DNA from 3 places in the Sporosarcina trichiuri genome. Region 2 is predicted to be linked to each of the others. Evidence: riboswitches for the same ligand, from Rfam matches in the RefSeq annotation. Region 2 holds a riboswitch; each other region holds the start of a gene.
The links. A riboswitch is a leader RNA that binds a small molecule or an ion and turns the genes downstream of it on or off. The one in region 2 is predicted to bind S-adenosylmethionine.
Positions count from the first base shown of each region.

Region 1: it holds a riboswitch for S-adenosylmethionine, as region 2 does, so the genes downstream of both, QWT68_RS09145 (hypothetical protein) here and QWT68_RS15280 (cyclase family protein) in region 2, are expected to answer to the same signal.
Region 3: it holds a riboswitch for S-adenosylmethionine, as region 2 does, so the genes downstream of both, QWT68_RS01810 (methionine ABC transporter ATP-binding protein) here and QWT68_RS15280 (cyclase family protein) in region 2, are expected to answer to the same signal.

Region 1 is NZ_CP129119.1:1,763,843-1,769,182, forward strand. It holds gene QWT68_RS09135 (FecCD family ABC transporter permease) at 1-827, opposite strand, end outside; gene QWT68_RS09140 (ABC transporter substrate-binding protein) at 824-1,834, opposite strand; SAM riboswitch class I at 2,204-2,303, shown strand; gene QWT68_RS09145 (hypothetical protein) at 2,380-2,667, shown strand; gene QWT68_RS09150 (DMT family transporter) at 2,730-3,608, opposite strand; gene QWT68_RS09155 (sulfite exporter TauE/SafE family protein) at 3,666-4,442, opposite strand; gene QWT68_RS09160 (sulfurtransferase TusA family protein) at 4,476-4,706, opposite strand; gene QWT68_RS09165 (MBL fold metallo-hydrolase) at 4,733-5,340, opposite strand, start outside.
Region 2 is NZ_CP129119.1:2,993,451-2,998,790, forward strand. It holds gene QWT68_RS15265 (HAD-IIB family hydrolase) at 1-489, opposite strand, end outside; gene QWT68_RS15270 (glycosyltransferase) at 452-1,675, opposite strand; gene QWT68_RS15275 (NADPH-dependent FMN reductase) at 1,965-2,537, shown strand; gene QWT68_RS15280 (cyclase family protein) at 2,576-3,325, opposite strand; SAM riboswitch class I at 3,434-3,541, opposite strand; gene QWT68_RS15285 (DMT family transporter) at 3,680-4,015, shown strand; gene QWT68_RS15290 (DMT family transporter) at 4,017-4,331, shown strand; gene QWT68_RS15295 (nicotinate phosphoribosyltransferase) at 4,411-5,340, shown strand, end outside.
Region 3 is NZ_CP129119.1:312,749-318,088, reverse strand. It holds gene QWT68_RS01825 (dicarboxylate/amino acid:cation symporter) at 1-299, opposite strand, end outside; gene QWT68_RS01820 (MetQ/NlpA family ABC transporter substrate-binding protein) at 446-1,288, opposite strand; gene QWT68_RS01815 (methionine ABC transporter permease) at 1,350-2,018, opposite strand; gene QWT68_RS01810 (methionine ABC transporter ATP-binding protein) at 2,015-3,037, opposite strand; SAM riboswitch class I at 3,160-3,265, opposite strand; gene QWT68_RS01805 (thioredoxin family protein) at 3,316-3,615, opposite strand; gene gcvH (glycine cleavage system protein GcvH) at 3,695-4,078, opposite strand; gene QWT68_RS01795 (arsenate reductase family protein) at 4,156-4,515, opposite strand; gene QWT68_RS01790 (acyl-CoA dehydrogenase FadE) at 4,603-5,340, opposite strand, start outside.

The DNA of each region.
Region 1 (5,340 bases), 1.2 Mb from region 2:
ACAAGTCCTACGAAACCGATCAGTCCGGCGACACTGACTGCGATCCCCGCAAGCAGGGTGCTCAGGATGATCAGGTAAAACCGGCTCCGTTCGACTTTGTGGCCGAGCAGCTTTGCAACTTCGTCTCCGAGCCGTAAAATCCGGATATGCGGAATGGCGAATACCGAGAGAACGAGCGCGGCCAGTGCATACCAGATGATGGAGCCGAGCTGCACCCATCCTGCACCCGCAATCCCGCCCGCGAGCCACGGCAGCACGGACTGTACCCGGTCGCTGTACAGCAGCATGAGCGCACTCATCGCTGCGCCGATGACTGCGTTCACAGCAACGCCGACGAGAATGATGCGGACCGGCGACGCCCCGCCTTTCCAGGACATCGCATAGATCACGAGAGCCGTAATGAGCGCGCCGAGGAATGCCGCGGCGGGCAGCAGCATGATGTACGCCGGGTAGATGATCATGATGATTGTCGCGGCAAGGCCGGCTCCAGACGATACTCCGATAATGCCGGGGTCCGCGAGCGGGTTCCGCATGATCCCCTGGAGGATCGATCCCGAAGCGGCGAGGCACATGCCGATGATCAGCCCGATCAGCAGCCGGGGCAGCCGGAGTTCCCAGACGATACGCCGCTCCAGAGAGTCATCCGCATTCAGCAGGCCGTTCATGATCTCTGAGAAAGTAAACGATACCGATCCGACCATCAGGCTGACCGCTGCCGCGATGACGAGCAGGACAGCCCCTGAGATCAGTACGGCTGCACGCCGTTTTGCGAGCGGATGGATACGTGCGGGACTACAGGCGGTCCGCTGTTCTCCGGCTGCGATCATTTGGCTTCCGCTTCCTTCAGGCTTTCAATCATCACGTCAAACGCGTCCGCCACTTTCGTCCCCGGGTTCGTGCCGAACAGATGGGATGGCAGTACAGTCACCTTGCCGTTCTTAACTGCATCGAGGTTTTTCCATGCCGGATTCTTCGCCATCTCCCCTTCGAATGCGGACTTCACCGCTTCCGGATCCCCGTGCGTGATGAGCATGACCGCTTCCGGGTTGCGCTCGATGATCTTTTCCGTGCTCAGGCTCGCATACTGCGGGTAGTTGTCCTCTTTCGGCAAATCGGAAGCGATATTCTCCCCGCCTGCGCGTTCCAGCAGATCCCCCGACAGGGAGTTCGGAAGCGCAGCGAGGTAGGAGCCTGGCGCACCGTACACGAGCAGCGTCTTGACACCTCTCTTCTCAGCCTGACCCGCCGCCTGGTCCATCTTATCCTCGATCTGCATTGTCAGCTCCTCCGCTTCGTCCTGTTTGCCGAGCATCTGACCGAAGTTGCCGATCGTCTGCAGGATGTCATCGACCGAATTGGCCGCTGTGTAGACAACTTTCGTTCCCTGTGCTTCGAGATTCGCCGCATGCTGCTTGAAACTCGCGGACGCGACGAGCACGTCCGGGTGCACTTCCGCGATCTTCTCGAAGTTCGGCTGGTGCGGATTGCCGATCTCCTGGATCTCTTTCAGTTCATCAGCAGCCGGCCCTTGGGAAGACGGGCGGCCGACGACATTCGCGCCAAGCGCAAGCAGCATGTCGAGATCCCCTCCGCTGAGTGCCGCTGCAGATGCCGGTGCCTCCTCGAATGAAACCGTCTCGCCTGCTGCATCCTGGAATTCTATCGTTCCATTCTCATTTACATCTAGAGATTGAGAAGTCTGTACAGATGCGGCTGCTGTTTCAGCAGAGACATCCGGCTCTTTCCCGCTGTCCTGATTGTTGTCCGCAGCACCACACGCCGCAAGCAATAACAGCCCTGCAGCGGTGGCTGCTGCCAATAGTGTTTTCCTCATTTCCATTCCCCCTATTATGTAATTGATAATGAATCTCAATAATTGAGAGTATAATTGATAATGAGAATCGTTGTCAATTAAGTTTTCAGAATTAGTGCTTAGGAGCCATGCCTGCTGTTTGCTGAGTTCGCCATCATAACAAGTCGCCGGCGAGCAAGGGATTCCCCTCTGAATTGTGCCTGGATGCCGATGAATTCAGCGAAATGTCCGATATACAGCGCCATTTGTCCGATACTCCCGGTGATGTGTCCGATACATCCCGCCAACTGTCCGATACAACCCCCGATCTGTCCGATATGTCCACGGACAGCCCCATTGCCGCACGCTGCTTTCCGTGCTACACTGGATTCAACTGAATGAACGACTCTTTTCTTATCCAGAGAGACCGAGGGACTTGGCCCGATGACGTCTCAGCAACCTGCGCTTGCGCAAGGTGCTGCTGCCAACAGGGAAACCTGGCCGATGAGGGGAATTTGCGCACACTGCAGCTCTTCTCTTTCGGGGGGAGGGTTTTTTGTTCAGCAAATCCAGAAGGAGTGACCGATATGATGACGATCGAGGAATTGTACGCAGAAAAGGAGAAGGCGCAGCGAAAGCAGCCGACGAGCATGGCCGGCGTCATGAAACGCCACCAGACGCTCGCCCGGGTGCAGGCGGACATCGACTATTTCGATCAGGGCGATCTGCTGTCGAAGAAAGCGATCCGCAAAGAACTGGAAAAGATCACCGAGCTGCAGCAGCAGGCGGACGACCTCCAGCGGGAAATCGAGCGCCGCAAAAATGACCTTCTGCAGGACGTCTTCGGGACAGCCGCCGAACAGCTGAAGAAATGAACAGAAAAACCCCCGTTCCGTGGATCGATTCCACAGAACGGGGGTTTATCAATTGCATCGCGTCATTTCTTCGCAAGCTCCGCCGGCACTTCCTCGCCGCCGCGGTTCCGTAAAAACATGTACAGCGACGCACCGAAGATGATGAAGTAGCCGATGAAACTGTACAAATCGGGGATCTGGCCGAGCAGGAAGAAGCCGAGGATCGCCGAGAACACGACGGTGAAATAGTTGAACACCGAAATCTCCTTCGCCGGTGCGAACTTGTAGGCGAGCGTGATCCCGAACTGGCCGATCGTCGCGAACACCCCGGCCAGCAGCAGATAGATCGTCTGCTGCAGACTCATCGGCTCATACGTCCACAGCACGAACGGCAGCAGCACAACTGTCGTGAAACCTGAGAAGTAAAACACGACCGTATAGAACTGCTCCCGGCTGCCGAGTGCGCGGAGCACCGTATACGCAGCTCCTGCAAACACAGCCGACAAAATGCCGGCCGCATACGGCACGATGTCGAGCGAGAATGACGGTTTGATGATGAACAGCGTGCCGAGGAACGCTACGAGGATGCTGTACACCTGGAACGGTTTGACGTGCTCCTTCAAAAAGACCGCCGCGAACACGATCGTGAAGAACGGACTCATCTTATTGAGCATGTCCGCATCCGCCAGCACGAGATGGTCGATAGCATAGAAGAACAGGATGATGCCGAGCGCACCAAGTGCGGAACGCAGCAACAGCAGGCCCTGGTTCTCACGGCGGCCGAACAGCCGCTCCTTGAAATGGACCACAAAAAAGAAGGCAATCACCATGGATACGCCATTCCGGAAAATCGTTTTCTGCATCGTCGGCACATCCCCCGACAGCTTGACGAACGCCGTCATGAGGGAGAAGCCGAACGCCGATGCGAGCAATAGTAAGATCCCTTTGTTGCGATTCGTCATAATGGCCTCCGGTCTGGATGAATTCCGTGTTCCAGTCTACCAGTCAGCCGGCATCAGTTACAGCAAACCGCTCCATATATTGACCGCTGTCGCCAGCACCAGTACCGCGAGGATCCATTTGATGATACGGGGATCCGTCTTCCGCGCGGCTTTCGCACCGAGCGGGGACGCGATGAGCGCTGCGGCGATCAGCACCGCTGCGGGCCCCCAGAGGATCTGGCCGGTTGCAATCTTACCGGCCGCCGAGCCGATCGACGACAAGAATGTGATGGCAAGCGACGAAGCTGCCGCAATCCGGACAGGCACCGTGAACACCGCCAGCATGACCGGTACGAGGATGAACGCCCCGCCTGCCCCGACAACCCCGGAAGCCGCACCGATCACGAACGCAATACCGGCGGCCAGCCACTTATTGAACGTGACCTCCTCCGCAGGCCGGTCCTCGGTCTTCTTCCGGGGGATGAACAGCAGCACGGCAGCCGCTGCGGCCAGGACGCCGTAGACGAGATTCACCGTCTGCTCCGACAAATAACCGGACCCCAAACCGCCGAGGAAACTGCCGAGGATGACGGCGCCCCCCATCCAGAGGATCAGTTGTCTGTGCAGCAGCCCCGTTCCGCGGTAGGCGAACACACCCGCGATGGAGGCGAAAAAGATCTCCACCGCCGTGATGCCGCTCACCTCATGTGCGGTGAACGCGGACAATCCGAACAGCGGCGGGATGTACAGCAGCATCGGATATTTCACGATCGCACCGCCGATCCCCGCCATCCCGGACAGGAATGAGCCGGCGAACCCGATCACGAACAGCACGGCAATCAGTGTAACTGTCATCGTCCCCTCCCCTTTCCTGTCAGCTGCTTGTCATCAGTTTCCTTTTCGGATGAAGAACGTCAGCACGCCGTCAGTTTCCGTCTGTTCGAGCAGTTCGTGCCCTCCGGAGCGCGTCCATGCCGTCAGGTCTGCAATCGCCCCTTTGTCCGTCGTCCGGACTTCCAGGATTTCCCCCGCCTGCAGTTCTTTCATCGCGTTACGTGTCTTGACGATCGGCATCGGGCACGACAGCCCTGTTGCATCCAAAAATAAGTTCGCTTCCATATTGAATTCCTCCTCGATTGGTTTTGTTACCGGACCGCACAGCGGTTTGGCCCGATCTCCATTTCCTTTTGCAACTCTTCGTCCGGGGATAGGATCCCCATGTTGGTCTTCCGGATTTCCTGATAGGCATTCGGCTGCGGCGGCAGGTTCTCTGTCACGAGTTTCCGGAACTCCGCTTCCTCATCGACAGCCAATCCGTGGTTATCCGAAAATAGCGAGTCCAGGCGCTTCGCCACCGTTCCATTTGCATTCACTTCGTTCATCTCCATGAAGTGGGCCGGCAGCACCGTCAGCTCACCGGACAGATTCCTATATCGTTCGTACAATGTTGTGCGCAGATCACCGACCCAGTCGTCCGCCTTGCCCGCGAGGTCCGGACGGCCGATGGAATCCACGAACAGGATGTCCCCCGTCAGCAAATATGACCCATCCACGATGAAGGACGTCGAGCCGTTCGTATGCCCCGGCGAGTATATTGCTTCGATCATCGTATTTCCGACCTGCAGCTGCATACCGTCTTCAAGCTTATAGTAGTCAAAGACGACTTCACCCGCATCCGCTTCCGGCAGATAGTAGGCGGCGCCGGTCTTTTCGGCAATCGCCCGCCCTCCCGAAATGTGGTCGGCATGCAGAT
Region 2 (5,340 bases):
TTTTCCGGCCCCCTTCGGCAGCACATCCACGTCCCGATTGGAACTGAAGATGAATTCGTGAGGAATCGCCTGCTTCTCCAACGCTTGCCGGAACTGACGGACAGCAGCTGTATCGCCTTCCGTAGTGAACGACACGCGCCGGTCATCCGGCAGGTTCTGCAACTGCAGGGAAGGGAAACGTCCCGCGCAAGTTTTCACGGAATCAGGATTCCAATCCGCTGTCATCTTTTCCTGCCATGCGGAGTCTTCCTTCCAGTCAGGCATGTGCCAGATGGCTGTCCCGACATCTGATATGACAAGATCCGGTATCGGCAGGTGTTCGGCTGCCATCAGTTCCTTCACGGAATCCGCATGACGGCCGGTTACGTAGACCAGCGAGACGCCTCCCGTTTCCTGCTTGAGAAGAATGGTCAGTTCCTCAAGTTCTTCAGGCATGCCGACCAGCGTATTGTCAAGATCGGTTGCCAACATATGTGTCTTTGAGTGCATAGCCGGCTCCTTCGTATAATTTATCCACTTTTCTCGCGATGCGTGTCCAGTCGAAATTCTGCTTAGCGAATTCTGCAGCTTTCCGGCCGAGCTGTCTGGCGATATCGGGTCGTTTTGCCAGTAATCCCATTGCGGAGGCGAGTTCCTTCACATTGCCGGGAGCCGTCTGTAACCCTGTTTTCTGATCCAGCACGATGTCGCCGAGTCCGCCTACTTTGGATGCGATGACAGGGCTTCCGCAGGCCTGTGCTTCCGCAGCGACCATACCGAACGATTCGTAATAGGAAGGGACGATGACGGCGAGACTGTCACGGAACTCCTTAGCCAGACGGTCTTGCGGCTGGCAGCCGAGAAACTCGACGTGGTCCTCGATCCCCTGTACCGCCTTCTTCAATTCCTCTGAGATCGGCTGCTTCGTAACCGGGTCCACCTGCTTTTCATCCCCGCCGATGACACGGAGCTTAACTGGGGAGGATAGAAGGTTGGTATGGGTTAACAGCTTGAATGCGCGGAGCAGCGTATAGATGCCTTTTGTTTTCTCCAGACGCCCGGCGAAGGTGAATGTCATCGGCTGGAGGGGAGAAGGCTTGTCAGGCGTGAACGCACTGTCCACACCGATCGGAATGACCGAGATGGGGGCAGGCTGTTTCACGGACGACTGGATCAGCGCTTTCTCCGTCAGTGAAGTGGCGATGACTGTAGTGGCGGAAGCGAGAATCTCCCGTTCCGCTTTCAGACGGCGTGCTTCACGCACACCCGTTGCTTGTTCTTTTGCAACGGCGAGCGAATGGGAAGTATGGAACCAGGGTATGGAATGCATTTCAGTAAGGCGTATTCCGAGAAGCCCGGAGAGCCAATAGTGGGTATGCAGAATATCATATCGGGAAAAATCCTGCAGAGTCAGCATTTCAGCAAGAAACGCGGGAAGGAGCTGTATCATTTTCGTTTTTGCGACGAACCCTTTCCGGCCGGCAGCCACCCGGATGACACGGCAGCGCTGTCCGAACGATTCGAATTGAGGAGCCGTTTCGTCAGCCCAGTGTGTAAACACATCGACAGAATGCCCGCGGGCATCCAGTGCCAAAGCCAGCTGCTTCACGTAATTATTCTGTCCTCCAGCCTGACTTGTCCCCAGGGATGCCAGCGGATCGCCATGGTCTGAAATCATACAGATTGTTTTTGCCATATTACACTCCTCCAATATATATAAAAATCGTTAACATTAAAAATAAGCGTAATAGTTTAATACCCTATGTTAAGGGAATGTAAACATATTTTTAATGGAAACCATTTAAATCTTCTTAACGATAATGTAAAAGACAGAAGAAGTGGGCCGAAAATCACCATCCCGGGCAATATTGTGGAGGGAGTGCGGATAAATCTGCGGAGGATGAGCAAAATAGTTATGGCAGCCCGAAAAACGTGATACGATAAAATATGTTGAAATAAAGATAAATCAAAAGGAGTTTTCCACTATGCCAATTCGTGTAAAAGCGATCATCGGAAGTACAAGTTCGGCTTCCTACAATAGACGTCTTATCAATTTCATGCAGAAACGCTATGCGGACAAGCTTGACATTACACCCGTGTCCATTAATGATGTCGAAATGTTTTCCGTCGATATCGAGAACGATCCGCCGTCAGGTGCTCGCGCGTTCAAGGAAGATGTCAAAGATTCGGACGCTGTCCTCTTCGCCGTACCGGAATACAATTTCTCCATTCCGGGCGCTTTGAAGAATGCCCTCGACTGGCTGTCCCGCGGCGGGGAAGCGACATTGCGCGATAAGCCGGCATTCATCGTCGGTTCCTCGATGGGCGTGTTCGGAAGTGTGCGGGCGCAGATCCACTTGCGGGAGATCCTGTCCAATCCCGGCCTTTCACCGCTCATCCTACCGAATAACGAAGTGTACATCGGTTCGATCCATAACAAGCTGAGCGAGGACGACGAGCTTACGGATGAGCCGACTGTCGCATTCCTCGATTCGGTCGTCAGCAATTTCGTCGATTTCTATGAGCGCATGACGGAAATCCACGGAAAGAAAGCATAACAAAAACGCTCTGCCGATGATCGGGCAGAGCGTTTTTGTTATGGCAGGATGGCGAACGATCGTACAGGGAAGCCGGACGCTTTTTCAGGCTTCGGCACGATGTTGAAGATGACAGCGCCGCGCGTCGGCAGTTTGTCGAGATTGGTCAGCAGCTCAACCTGATACGTATCCTGTTCCAGGACATAATATTCCCCATGGAGGGCGCCGTTTCTCCTGAAATCCGCGGCTGAATCGGTATCGAACGTTTCATGACCGACCGCTTTCACACCGCGTTCCTCGAACAGGAATTTCAGTGCATCCAGACCCCAGCCGGGAATCCGGTTATTCCCGTCCTCGTCTTTGTTGCAAAAAGCGGCTTCATCCGGCCAGCGTTTGCTCCAATCCGTCCGCAGTGCGACGAACGTACCCGATTCGATCGGGCCATTTGCTTCTTCGAATGCGAGAAGGTCCTGCTTCGAGCAGGTGAAATCATGGTCTGCTGCCGCTTTCTCCGATTGATCGATGACAATCAGCGGCAGCACAAGTTCTTTCAGTTCCAGTTCATTCAGGTACCGTGTGTCGCGTACGAAGTGGATCGGTGCGTCGATATGGGTGCCGTATTGGCCCGCGAACGAAAATTGCTGGGCGAAGAACCCGTCATCATGGCTGAACAGCGTCTTGAACTCGGCGTTCTCGAACATGAAGAAATGAGGGGAGTCCGGACCGAACGTATGCGTCAGATCCACCCACTCTTTCGATTTCAATGCTGCCAGTGCAGTCAGTACATCAGTTTGTGTTTGTGTCGTCATCTCAAATCCCGCCTTCATCGTTTATTGCCGGCAACCCGGCTGCTGTTGAATGAAAAAAAGAAGACCCCCAAGCAGATGAGGGTCTTCTCTGAATACACAGTATGTCAGCTCTCATCTTCGGAGCGCAGTCGGCACTCCCTGGAGTTAGCACCTCGGCCGTTACGGCTGGTTGCTGAGATATCATCGGGCCAGTCCCTCCATCTCTCTGAATGAGAAGTTTATTAAATTGTTCGAAAACTGTAAATAGATAGTATCATGCGCGGCGGAAGAAAGCAACAATGATTTTACAGTTGTCCTGTTGAGAAGTTTGGTATACTCCTCTATAGCAAGGAAAGAGGGACGGAGGTTTTTCAGTTGGCTTGGATCTATGTGGTTCTTGCAGCGGTCGTTGAAGTGTTCTGGGTCGTCGGACTCCGCCATGCAGACACACCTCTTGAATGGGCAGGAACAGCGCTTGCCATTATCTTCAGCTTTTTCTTCATCATCAAAGCATGCGAAACGATTCCGTCAGGGACTGTCTATGCGGTGTTCACAGGCAGCGGGGCGGCGGCAATCGTGCTGGTCGATACTCTTGTATTCGGCACACACTTGAAGCCGGTCGGCCTGCTGTTCATCGGGCTGATCCTGGTCGGGGTGATCGGCATCAAGCTGACAACCGGTCCGAGTGATGCGGAAGAGGGAGGTGCATGAGGTGGCGTGGATATATCTCGTGATCGCAAGCTTCGGTGAAATTTTCGGAGTCATGTGCATCAACTGGTTCATACAGAAGAAGACACTGGGACGGCTTGCTCTGCTGATCGTGTCATTCGGCGGGGGATTCGTTTTCCTGTCGCTGGCGATGCGGTCGATTCCGATGGGGACTGCGTATGCAATCTGGACAGGGCTCGGTGCTGCCGGTGCCGTCCTGATCGGCATCCTGCTGTTCGGGGAATCCGCAGGCTGGAAACGAATGCTGTTTCTGGCATGCATCATTGCAAGTGCAGCCGGCCTGAAACTGTTCAGTTGAAGCAGTTAGGAAATCGGTTGAAAAGGGTAAAGGGATGGACAAGCATTCCTACAGAACAAATCGGAAGAGGCGAATAGACGTGAGCTCAAAGTATACAGATGACAGCTGGGCACTACATACAGACCTGTATCAGATCAATATGATGGAAACGTATTGGGCTGAAGGCATCCATGACAAGAAGGCGGTCTTCGAGCTGTATTTCAGGAAACTCCCCTTCGGCAACGGGTATGCCGTTTTCGCAGGACTCGAGCGGGTGCTCGATTATTTACGCAAGCTCCGGTTCACTGACAGCGATATCGATTACTTGAAGGAAGAGCTGCATTATAAGGAGGATTTCCTCGACTATCTGAGAGGCGTCCGATTCACGGGGGATCTGTATTCCATGAAGGAAGGGGAAACCGTCTTCGGCAACGAGCCGATCATGCGCGTGGAGACGACGCTGGCTGAAGCGCAGCTGATCGAGACGGCACTCCTCAACATCGTCAATTACCAGACGCTGATCGCGACGAAAGCGAGCCGCATCAAGCAAGTGGTGAAAGACGAGCAGGTCATGGAGTTCGGCAGCAGGAGGGCCCAGGAGATGGATGCGGCTGTATGGGGGGCCCGGGCCGCTGTGATCGGGGGCGTCGAAGCGACGAGCAACGTGCGGGCCGCCAAGCTGTTCGGGCTGAGGGCGAGCGGAACGCATGCGCATTCCCTTGTCCAGGCTTACAAAAGCGAATACGAGGCGTTCCATGCGTATGCGGAGCGCCACCGGGATTGCGTCTTCCTTGTCGATACGTACAATACGCTCAAAATCGGTGTCCCGACGGCAATCCAGGTCGCAAAGGAGCTCGGGGACCGCATCAACTTCATCGGAATCCGGCTGGACAGCGGGGATATCGCCTTCCTGTCGAAGGAAGCCCGGCGGATGCTGGACGAAGCGGGATTCCATGATGCCAAGATCGTCGTATCGAACGATCTGGACGAATACACCATCCTGAACCTGAAAGCGCAGGGAGCTCAGGTG
Region 3 (5,340 bases), 380 kb from region 2:
GCCGCAAAGTACGCAAGGATTCCAGCCACGATCGTGGACGCATAGGCGAAAACGGTTGCAAGACCGAGCAGCTTGCCGGACCCCTTCCCGAGTTTGGCAATTCCCGGTGCGATGAACGCCAGGATGATGAGCGGCACGACGAAGTTCAGGAACCCGCCGAACAGCATATTGAATGTCGCAAACAGACGGGTGAAGTTTTTCGCAAACCCTTCCCCGATCAGCGGAGTCAAATAGCCGAAGCCCACGGCCAGGCCGATGGCGATGACAATTCTCCAGATGAGTCCTATCTTGAATTTCAAAACACAAACCCCTTTCACACAGTAAATAGGTAAAGACTTTTTCATCATACAATATATTCATCTGGATTATTAGCCTATGAACCGTTTTCTTTCTATTCAAAAAACCACCTTAGCCGGATAACCGGCTAAGGTGGCCTGCATGGTTTTTATTTTTCCACTGGAACAACGGAGCCCTTCCATTTGTCGAGGATGAAGTCCTGGATCTCTTTCGATGTCAGGACATCGACGAGTGCTTTGACAGATTCTTTGTCTTCGTCCCCCGAACGGACGGCGATGATATTGACATACGGCGAATCGGAATCTTCAAGTGCAATCGCGTCTTCCAGCGGGTTCAGGCCTGCATCGATCGCATAGTTCGAATTGATGAGGACTGCATCGCCTTCTTCGCTTTCATACATTTGCGGAAGCAGGGCCGCTTCGTAGTCCGCTTCGAACTTGAGGTTCTTCGGATTGTCCGTGATATCTTTCACTTCGGCTTTTGTCTTGTCGATACCGTCTTTCAGTTTGATGAGTCCTTGTGCTTCAAGCATTGCAAGGACGCGTCCGTGGTCTGCGACCGAGTTGCTGATCAGGATGGTCGCACCGTCCGGCAGTTCATCGAGGGACTTGTATTTCTTCGAATAGACACCGATCGGTTCGATATGGATACCGCCGGCATTCTTGAAATCATAGCCGTTGTCCGCAATCTGTGTCTCCAAATACGGAATGTGCTGGAAGTAGTTCGCATCCAGGTCCCCTGACTCCAGATCTTTGTTCGGAAGCACGTAGTCCTGGTATGTCTCGATTTCAAGATCGTACCCTTTCTCTTTTAGCAGCGGTTTCGCTTCTTCAAGGATTTCAGCGTGAGGCACGTTGGATGCCCCGACTTTGATTGTTTTTGATTCTTCGTCTGAACCGCCTGCGCTGCCGTTCTTATCATCTTTCGTACCGCAAGCCGCCAGTGCCAGAACGAGCACAGCGAGTAAAATACCTGTCAACAGTTTTTTCATCCATTCCACTTCCCTTTACTGTATTTTTATAATGCAGGCTGTGATGCCTGGTAATGCCGGATCAGCGTTTGTCGAGCTTTTTGACTGCCCAGTCCCCAGCGAACTGGAGGATGAAGACGACGATGAGGATGAGTACCGTGGACACGAGCGTGACGTCGGTGCGGCTCCTCTGGAAACCGTCCAGGAAGGCCAGTGTGCCGAGTCCGCCTGCGCCGATGATGCCCGCCATCGCCGTATAGCCGACGAGTGCAATCGCCGTGACCGTGATGCCCGAGATGAGCGCGGGCATCGATTCAGGCAGCAGAACTTTGAAGATGATGGTGGACGTCTTCGCCCCCATTGACCGGGCCGCTTCAAGCACCCCTTTGTCAATCTCCTGCAGAGCGATCAGCACCATCCGTCCGTAGAACGGCGCGGCACCGATGATCAGTGCCGGCATCGCCGCCATCGGCCCCCGGATCGTCCCGATCAGGTATTTCGTGAACGGAATCAGCAGGATGATCAGGATGATGAACGGGATCGAGCGGAAAATATTGACGATCGATCCTGTGAGCAGGTTCACAAGGCGGTTCGCCCACACATGACCCGGTGATGTCAGGAATAATAGGATACCGAGCGCAAGGCCGAGCACGAAGGTGAAGACGGTGGAAACGGACGTCATATAGAGCGTCTCGGCGGTCGCTTCCCACATTTTCGCCCAATCGACGTTAGGCAGATACGTTTCAATCATTTCCCGAACACCTCCGTCTGGACACCCTGCTCATTTAAGTATCCGATCGCTTTGCCGATGGCCGCTTCTTCACCGGTCAGCTGCAGGATCAGCGTTCCATATGCGCCGCCGCGTGTCTGCGAAATGTTGCCCTGCAGGATGCTGACGTCAATCGGGAATTCACGGATCAGACTGGCGAGTACCGGCTGTTCGGTCCGTTCCCCGACGAACGCGAGCTTGACGAGTGTGCCGTCCGGATGATCCTCCCGCATGAGCGACATGACTTTCTTGGCGTCTTCCGGCTCGGTCACCTGGGACACGAACCGTTTCGTGATCGCCTCTTTCGGCGCCTGGAAGATTTCCAGCACATCGCCTGTTTCGACGACACGTCCCTGCTCCATCACCGCCACCTCATGGCAGATTTTGCGGATGACGTGCATTTCGTGTGTGATCAGGACGATTGTCAGGCCGAGACGCTCATTGATGCTCGTCAGCAGATCGAGGATCGCATCTGTCGTCTCCGGATCCAACGCGGACGTCGCTTCATCACACAGCAGGACTTCCGGATCGTTGGCAAGTGCACGGGCGATGCCGACACGCTGTTTCTGGCCGCCCGACAGCTGGGACGGATACGCATTCTCCCTTCCGCCGAGACCGACCAACTCAATCAGCTCGGCCGCTTTCCGTTCACGCTCCGCTTTCTTGACGCCGGCGATCTCGAGCGGGAACGTGATGTTCTCTTTCACGGTGCGTGACCAGAGCAGATTGAAGTGCTGGAAGATCATGCTCACCTTCTGACGGGCGGTGCGCAGTTCCTTTCCGCCGATCGACGACATGAGCCTGCCATTCACTTCGACAGAGCCCTCTGTCGGCCGCTCCAATCCGTTCAGCAGACGGATCAGCGTACTCTTGCCGGCGCCGCTGTATCCGATGATGCCGTAAATACGGCCTTCTTCGATCGTCAGCGTGACGTCATCGACAGCTTTGATGCCAGACGCCGCGGTGCCGAACCGCTTGTTGACATTCGTTAGTTGAATCATCCCGCTCCACCTCACCGTTCATTCAAATAAGTCGTTCTGTCCGCTTGGCGGATAAAAACAAAAACACCTTTCTGCAGATTCACAGAAAGGTGTACGCGAAAAATTATGTGCGTTCAACCGATCTCTCATCTTTCAAAGCATGCGCTTTGTGTGACTTGGCACCATTTCAAAAAATTTGACGGTTGCCGGGCTTCATAGGGCACTTCCCTCCACCACTCTGTATAAGAGTCAGCTATTCAATTGGTTGCTACTAGTTATACCATAGGGGTTCCCAGGTGTCAACTGAGTTTTTCGAGGATATTCTGGACGGACCGGAAGGCATAGACTTTCTCCACCGGCTGCCCGGTACGATGGATGAGCAGGCAGGGCACACTCTCCACCTGATAATCTTCTGCGATTTGTTCTTGATAATTCAAGTCGGCCTTCCCGATGACAAGATCAGGTTTCAGTTCGGTCACGACGGAGAGGATCCTGGAAGCGACCGCGCATGTGCCGCAAAGAGGCGTGTATAAGTAGTATGCACACAGGTCCTCCTTTTCCGTAATCTCTTTCCATTCACGGTATGACCATTGTTCCATATGGCGTCTTCCCCGCTTTCTGATACATGCTGGTCAAAAAGAAAAAACGCCGGAGCTGCCCGGCGTCTGTTTGCTGCTGTTATTCTCCGACAGTCATCTTGTCGTAGTCTTCCGCCGACATGAGCTCATCGAGTTCTTCCGGCTTGGACGCTTCCACGACGACCATCCATGCGCCTTCGTATGGAGACTCGTTGACGAGTTCCGGGCTGTCTTCGAGGTCTTCGTTGACTTCGACGACTTTGCCTGTGATCGGTGCATACAGTTCAGATACTGTCTTCACGGATTCGACGCTGCCGAACGGCTCGTCCGATTTCAATTCATCGCCGACCGACGGCAGTTCCACGAATACGATATCGCCGAGTTCGGATTGTGCGAAATGTGTGATCCCGATCCGGTATTTACCGTCTTCTTCTTTTACCCATTCATGCTCTTCAGAGTACTTCAAACCTTGTGGTGTGCTCATTCCATTTCCCTCCAGCTATCAAATTAAATGTCTAATTTCATATTGCCACAGCCGTCCGTGAAAGACAAGAAATGAACTCAGGATTTCCAGGTGTCTTCAAACGTCTGTTCCGCAAATCCGACAGTCGTTTTCTCTCCGTCCGTCACGAGCGGGCGCTTGATGAGCATGCCTTCTGAGGCAAGCAGTGCCAGCTGTTCATCCTCGGACATTGCCGGGAGTTTGTCTTTCAGACCGAGTTCCCGGTACTTCTGGCCACTCGTATTGAAGAACTTTTTGAGGGGCAGACCCGACGTCTCCACCATCTGCCTGAGTTCACCAGCGGATGGCGGCTCTTCCGCGATATTGGCAGCCGCATATGAAATGTCGTTCTCCTTCAGCCATTTCTCCGCCTTTTTACATGTCGTGCACTTCGGGTATCCGTAATACGTCACGTCCATTCCAGTCACCTCCATGGTGATAAGTGTACCGCAAAAACACCCAGACTGCCGAGCGGCAGTCTGGATGCTCATCAGGCCTATCCCTTATCAGACGACATAGCGTGCAGCATCGATCAGTTTCTCGGATGCTTCGCGCTTTTTCGCGATGATGTTGTACGGGTTGGACCGGGTCAGTTTGCGCAATGCCGACACCATCATGCGCTGGTTGTCGCCGTCCACTGCGGCGTACAAGGTTTCCTTCGCATCGCGCTCGATGGCGGCGAATGCTTCCTGGCAGAAGATTTCCGTATACAGGACTTTCTGACGCTCTTTTTCCGGACCGTTCTTATCGACCGCCTTCTCCGCGCGCAGCAGTGCCGACTCCATGGCGAAGATGTTGTTCGCGATGTCCGCGATGTTGACAAGCACTTCCTGCTCTTCTTCCAGCTTCGTGCCGAAACGCTGCGCGGCAAGGCCGGCTGCAAGGAGACCGATCTTCTTCGCGTTCTTCACGAGCATCCGCTCCTGTGCGAGCGGCTCGTCACCGGGCTCTTCCGGCATCATCATAAGCAGCTCTTCCTGCAGGGCCTGGGCCTGCTGCAGCAGAGGCAGCTCGCCTTTCAATGCTTTCTTCATGAACGTGCCCGGTACGATCATCCGGTTGATTTCATTCGTACCTTCGAAGATCCGGTTGATGCGTGAATCGCGGTAGGCGCGCTCCACTTCGTATTCCTGCATGTAGCCATAGCCGCCATGCAGCTGGACCGCTTCGTCGACGATGTAATCGAGTGTTTCCGATCCGACGACTTTGTTGATGGAGCATTCGATCGCATACTCGGCAATCGC